Linked DNA regions of Nonomuraea africana. The protein of the gene in region 2 interacts with the protein of the main gene of each other region in a pairwise test. Links are inferred from orthologs where the notes say so. Each region holds a gene or a part of one and is shown on either strand. Other genes may lie near its edges.

Region 1 (3,241 bases), 4.0 Mb from region 2 along the record:
AGCCGTCACGCGCGTGGATGCGCCTGACGGTAGGCGGCTCTCAACCGCTCGATCGACACGTGCGTGTAGATCTGCGTGGTGTTCAGCGACGCGTGTCCCAGCATCTCCTGCACGCTCCGCAGATCCGCCCCACCCTCCAGCAGGTGCGTCGCCGCGCTGTGTCGTAGTCCGTGCGGCCCCATGTCAGGTGCCCCGTCGACCTGTTTCAGTCGCGCGTGCACGACCCTCCGTACCGTCCCCGCGTCGATCCGCCCTCCCCGCACCCCGAGGAACAGCGCGGGCCCGGATCCCTCCTTGATCCAGCGGGGACGTCCATGCACGCACCAGCGATCCACCGCCCGCAACGCCGGCAGGCCGAACGGCACGGACCGCTCCTTGCGCCCCTTACCCAGCACGCGGACGACGTGCCGATCCCTGTCGACGTCGTCCACGTCCAGCGCGCACAGCTCGCTCACCCGAACCCCGGTCGCGTACAGCAGCTCCATGATCGCCTGATCGCGAAGCTCCTTGGGCTCGCTCGCCTGCGGTGTGTCGAGGACCGCCTGTGCCTGCTGCTGATCGAGTACGGCAGGCAATGGCCGCTCCGCCTTCGCGCTACCGAGGAGCAGCCCGGGATCGTCCGCCAACCAGCCGCGACGATGCGCGAAGGCCGTGAAGGTCCTGACGCATGCCGTACGGCGTGCCAGGGTCGCCCTCGACAGCCCCGCCGCGTGCTGCCCGGCCAGCCACCCTCGGAGTGCCGCGATGTCGAGCCCGGGCAGCTCTTCGCCCAGATGGGTCAGCAGCGCGGCCATGTCGGAGAGGTAGGCACGCACCGTATGGGGCGACAGGTCACGCTCGAACTGAAGGTGCTTCTCGAACGCGGCCAGCACCTCGTCGACGTCCGGCATTCACAGCCTCCTTCCGAGAGCCACCCTCCCGTGATCTCACCTTTCCAGCAATCATCACCGCCCATAGGCGACACGGCGAACTGTCATCGCTCGCGAGTAACAGAGCGCACCGCTCTCCTTTCGCGGGCGGCGTGGCGATCTGGTCAGTTCGGGTGGCCTCTTCTGAGGCGCCAGCCCTTGGGGACGCGTTCGACGTAACCTGCGGCGGCGAGCCCGCCCAAGCAGCTCAAGGCCGTCTTCAGATCCACCCCGGCCGCTACCGCGATCGACGCGGGGCCGACGCCGCCGCGGCTCGGGACGGCGTCCAGGACGCTGCGGGTCTCGTCGTTCAGCGCGTCGCGTGGCACCACGGGGCCTCGTTCCGGTACCGCCAGGTCGTCACCGATCATGCCGACGAGTTCGATCATCTCGGGCGGGGACGTCACGCAGACCGCATTCCGTTCGCGCAGGAGTTTGTGGCAGCCGAGTGACATCTCCGAGGTGATCGGGCCCGGCACCGCCGCGAGATGGCGGCCGAGGTTGGTGGCGTGGCTCGCGGTGTTGAGCGCCCCACTGCGGACGGCCGCCTCCACCACGAGGGTGCCTCTCGACAACGCCGCGATCAGGCGGTTCCTGATGAGGAACCGCGCCCGAGTCGGGTGAACGCCTGGCGGACACTCGCTGATGACAGCGCCCTGACGGCGAATCGCGGCGAACAGCTCATGGTGCGCGGTCGGGTAGCAGACGTCGGTGCCGCACGCGAGGACGGCGATGGTCGCGGACGGGCCCGCCAGCGCTCCACGATGGGCCGCTCCGTCGATGCCGTACGCGCCTCCGGAGACCACTGTCCAGTTGGCCTCACTGAGCCCGATGCCGAACTCGGCCGCGACGTGCACGCCGTACGCGGTGGCGGAGCGAGCGCCCACCACGGCCACCGAACGCAGGCAGGAGTAGCGCAGGTCAGCACTGCCGTGCACCCACAGACCGAGTGGGCGGCTGTGACCGAGCGCGTCCAGTTGGGTGGGCCACTCGGGCGATTCGGGCACGACCAGCCGAGCACCCGTCTGGTGGCCGACCTCGAGGTCGGCGGCGGGGGTGGCGGCCTGCAGACGGGCCTGCCAGGCGCGCAACCGACGGTCGAGGGCGGCGGCGTGCTCCGGATCTCCTCTGCGTACGGTCTCCCGCTCGACGAAGTCCTCGGGAAGGGAACCGCGGAAGATCATCTCGACCGTGGCCGCGGTGCCGTACTGCCGTACGAGACGTCCCATGATGACGTCCCCTACGTCGGCGGCGCGCATGAGCGCGGCCCGCGCGAGCAGCTCATGATCTTCGTTGGACGCGGCTGCCGCCGTTGGTGGAGGGACGGCCTGGTGATCCTCGGGCTTTCGGCCACCTTCGCTGACTTCCTGGCCTGGGACGGGTGCGGGGCCCGGCGAGTGGACCGCCGACTGCGGTGGGACACGTGTGCCCGCGTTCTCCTGGCGCTTCGAACCGCTCTGGCCATCGCCACGGGTTGCAGGAGCTTCCGGAGGTGGGCCCGGCGCAGGCTCGTCGTGCGTCAGTGTGCTCTTCTGCGCTGAGGCGTCATCCGCGGAATGCGGCTCGGCTTCGTTTGCCGACGATTCGTTAGGGCTGGAATCTCCCGACCCCGGAGACCCCGGCGCGGATGATCCCGAACCGGGCGATCCTGTCGCAGGCGGTTCTGAGGTGGATGGCGCCCAAGCGGGTCGTTGTGGGGTGGGAGGGGCCTGGACGGGTTCGGTCGGATGGTGGTGTTGCAGGGGTGGCGGCTCGGTGCCGTCGGGGGTCGGACCAGGACAGGCGCTCACGCCTTCACGCTCCCGTCTCTCTCAGGAGGACATCGGTGGATGACCTCTTTTCGTGCCTTCACGTGCCGTCTGCCCTTGCATCCGGCGTAGGTTTCGCCCGGTTCTCCTGAACCGAGGCGCCCGGTCCTCCCGGAGCGAGGCATGGCTGCCTCAGGCGCGTTTTGGTGGTGCTGCGCGGTACGGCCAGGCGAGGCGTCTCTGTCCGTCCAGGAGTTCGATGGCGACGGTGCCCGGCTTATCGCGGCCAAGCTCGCCTTCCCCTCCCGCAGGGCCCGGTCGATGAGTTGCCTGACGAGGTGGGTCCCCGGTCATCCGGCCACCCATCGTCCTTGCGAAGTGAGGGAGAGGGGCGGGTGTCGTGGTCGTGGACCGGACTCGTCAAAGTGGAGTTGGACGCGTCAGGCGACGCCTAGCCAGAGGGCTAGGGCGGCGGAGGTTTCCGCGACATCTGGGCGGTCCTTGCCTTCGAGGTCGGCGATGGTCCAGGCGACGCGGACCACCCTGTCGAGCCCTCGGGCGCTGAGGCTGCCGGCGTCGAGGCAG
Region 2 (3,171 bases):
GCCGACGCTTCGGACGAGTGGTGCGCCGGGGGACATCCGGCCACGCACCCCAGTCGTGCGCGGCCCCAGGATGCTCGGGCTCGGGCGCAGGCGCGGGCGCGACAGTTCGGAGCTCACGACCGTCGATGGGGCGTCCGGACTCGTCAATCAGGCGTTCGGATCCGTCGGAAACGCGAGAGTCAGCCTCGTCCCCGAGACGGTCAGACCCGTGGCGAGGAGGGTCTGTCGCAGCCCCAGGATCAGCCGCCACACCTTCCCTGCGGTCGGCGTTGTGTCCGAGATCGACGGCCACACGCTTCCTATGGTCGGCCTCGTATCCCGGATCGACAGCCACGTGCTGGCCCGCTCCGTGTCCGGACTCGGTGGTCGCAGCCTCCCGACGGTCGGCCTCGCGACCGGGATCGGTGGCCACACGCTCCCGGTGGTCGGCCTCGTGTCCCCATTCGTTGGTCGCACGGTTCCGGTGGTCGGCCTTGTGGCCGGTTCTGTCGCGGTGGTCGGTCGGACCGGAGGGGGTGGGGTCGTCCGTGGATCCGCTGGGCCTGGGTTGTGGATCTCGGGTGGCTGTCGGAGTCGCTGGCGGGTCTGCTGGTGCCGACCATGGCGGGCGGTGGGAGGGCTCGAAACGCCAGATGGGGCCGTCGTCCTCGGGCTCCCGTGACTGCGAGCGGTTCCTGCGGCGGGAGGCGGGGCGGGCGAGGTCGGCGACGCCGTTGGGGATGCGGGACCAGGCGCCCTGATCGTCGCCGCCCGTGCCCCAGCCGCCAGAGTTCCATCCACCGGAGTTCCACCCGCCGGAAGCCGGGCGGTCCGGGTTCCAGTCGTCGTCGGGCACGGCTCTGCCTTCGTCGGCTGGCGTGCCGTTCATGTCCCAGCTGCTCCTGGCCGCCGGGTCGTTCGTGGTCCAGCCGTTGTCGCCGGACGTGTCGTCCTGGCCCCAACGGACAGTGACCGCTGTGCCGTCCTGCTCCTGCGCGTCGGCATCCGACGCGCTGGCCGTCCCCCAAGCGCTCCGAGCCGACGAGCGATCCTGAAGTGACGGATTCTCCGCATCGCGGAGAGAGCCGTGCGGCTCGCGGGTGTTGCTGGGCTCCGGGGTGGGAGTGGGTGGGGCGGTGGGCCCGCCGTCCCTGTGGGGGGCGGCGGGGGTTGGGCGTCGAGCAGGGTCCGGCGACTTACTCATGCGTCAAAAGCCGGATCAGACGTCACCGGGCTTGGGGGTGGCGGCGGCCTTGGACCCGCGGCCGGAGGGCGCGGCGGCGGCGACCGGAGGAGTGGCGGGAGGCTCAGCGGGGGCGTCGACGCGCGGCCCCACACCCAGCTTCTCCTTGATCTTCTTCTCGATCTCGTTGGCCACGTCGGGGTGGTTGCGCAGGAAGTTACGCGCGTTCTCCTTGCCCTGGCCGAGCTGGTCGCCCTCGTAGGTGTACCAGGCGCCGGACTTGCGGACGAAGCCGTGCTCCACGCCCATGTCGATGAGGCCGCCCTCGCGGGAGATGCCCACGCCGTAGAGGATGTCGAAGTCGGCGACGCGGAAGGGCGGCGCCATCTTGTTCTTGACGACCTTGACGCGGGTGCGGTTGCCGACCGCCTCCGTGCCGTCCTTCAGCGTCTCGATGCGGCGGATGTCGAGACGGACCGAGGCGTAGAACTTCAGCGCCTTACCACCGGTCGTGGTCTCGGGCGAGCCGAACATGACGCCGATCTTCTCGCGCAGCTGGTTGATGAAGATGGCCGTGGTGCCGGTGTTGTTGAGCGCACCCGCGACCTTGCGCAGCGCCTGGGACATCAGGCGGGCCTGGAGGCCGACGTGGCTGTCGCCCATCTCGCCCTCGATTTCAGCCTTGGGCACCAGGGCCGCGACCGAGTCGATGACGATGATGTCGACGGCGCCCGAGCGGATCAGCATGTCGGCGATCTCGAGCGCCTGCTCACCGGTGTCGGGCTGGGAGACGAGCAGCGCGTCGGTGTCGACGCCGAGCTTCTTGGCGTACTCGGGGTCGAGGGCGTGCTCGGCGTCGATGAACGCCGCGATGCCGCCGGCCCGCTGCGCGTTGGCCACCGCGTGCAGCGCGACCGTGGTCTTACCGCTGGACTCGGGACCGTAGACCTCGATGATGCGGCCCCTGGGGAAGCCGCCGATGCCGAGCGCGACGTCGAGCGCGATCGAGCCGGTCGGGGTCACCTCGATGGGAGCCCTGACGTCATCGCCGAGGCGCATGACGGAGCCCTTGCCGAACTGCCGCTCGATCTGTGCGAGGGCAGTCTCAAGGGCCTTCTCGCGGTCGTTGATAGCCATGGGAACTCCCCTGGAGGGTCGTGTCTGGTCGGTCGAGTGAAAGCTACGCGGTGGGACCGACAATTTTCCGCCGAGCCGGGCAAGAAGCGGTTCGGCGAGTTTCATAGTAGCCGAACGGCTGTTCGATGGCGCCTCGAACACGCCGAGTCGCACGACATTCCCTGACAATACGCCGGGCGTGTTGCCAGGGCCGCTGAGCTGGGGAGATCCTGAGGAAAAGGTCGAGAGGCGGCGACGTGACGAGCACCTACACCGGGCAGCGGCGCACCCACCTGGAAGCGCTCGCCGAGCTGCTCCCCGGCCACGGGCTCGTCGGGCGCATGGTCGGAGGAGACGATCCCGTGCTGTGGGTCTGGCACCCGCGCACGGGCCGGCAGACCATCGTCTTCGCCACACCGTCGACGTCGGCGTGGGTCTTCCTGTGGTCGCCAGGCGGCCACGGCACGGCCGACGACCTCGAGGGGACGGTGCGGACGCTCGCGGCCACCCTAGCCGACGACGAATGAGCTCCGCAGCGCGGTCACCGTGGCGGCGAGGCCGTCCGAGGCGGCGCGGTCGAGGGCCGCGGTGAGCGTCTGCTCGTAGAGGTCACTCGCCCCGCCCTTCCGCTCCCTGCCCGCCTCGGTGATCACCGTGTAGACGCCGCGGCGGTCGTTGGCGCACAGGTCACGGCGGGTGAGCCCGGCCGCCTCCAGCCGTCCGACCAGGCGAGTGACCGAGCTCTGGTTGAGCCCGAGCAGGTCGGCCAGCTCCTGCATGCGCAGCTCCCCGTCCTTCGCCGTCGACAGGTGGCACAGCGCGCGGTACTCCGACAGCCCCAGGCCGTGCCGCTGCAACGCGGCGGCCAGCTCGTGCTCCACCCTCGCGTGCAG

The links.
Region 1: the proteins of recA (region 2) and dprA interact in binary tests that used the Bacillus subtilis proteins (3 or more experiments, as listed by UniProt). The link is inferred for Nonomuraea africana from one-to-one orthologs.

Annotation. Positions count from the first base shown.
Region 1 is NZ_JADBEF010000001.1:9,486,021-9,489,261, reverse strand. Bases 86-3,010 are described here. They hold dprA (DNA-processing protein DprA), read right to left. Parts: upstream 2,138-3,010; coding sequence 1,034-2,137; downstream 86-1,033. Other genes in these bases: H4W81_RS45380 (tyrosine recombinase XerC), read right to left, coding at 86-890. Also shown: more of H4W81_RS45380, read right to left, coding at 6-85; H4W81_RS45370 (YifB family Mg chelatase-like AAA ATPase), read right to left, coding at 3,097-3,241. UniProt on the Bacillus subtilis protein: Protein that helps load RecA onto ssDNA during transformation. Binds cooperatively to circular ssDNA, is able to bridge different segments of DNA. Favors the loading of RecA onto SsbA- or SsbB-coated ssDNA and formation of RecA-DNA filaments.
Region 2 is NZ_JADBEF010000001.1:5,437,896-5,441,066, forward strand. The notes cover bases 250-3,104. They hold recA (recombinase RecA), read right to left. Parts: upstream 2,300-3,104; coding sequence 1,199-2,299; downstream 250-1,198. Other genes in these bases: recX (recombination regulator RecX), read right to left, coding at 250-1,183; H4W81_RS25745 (hypothetical protein), read left to right, coding at 2,536-2,805; H4W81_RS25750 (MarR family winged helix-turn-helix transcriptional regulator), read right to left, coding at 2,788-3,104. Also shown: more of recX, read right to left, coding at 1-249; more of H4W81_RS25750, read right to left, coding at 3,105-3,171. UniProt on the Bacillus subtilis protein: Multifunctional protein involved in homologous recombination, DNA repair and competence.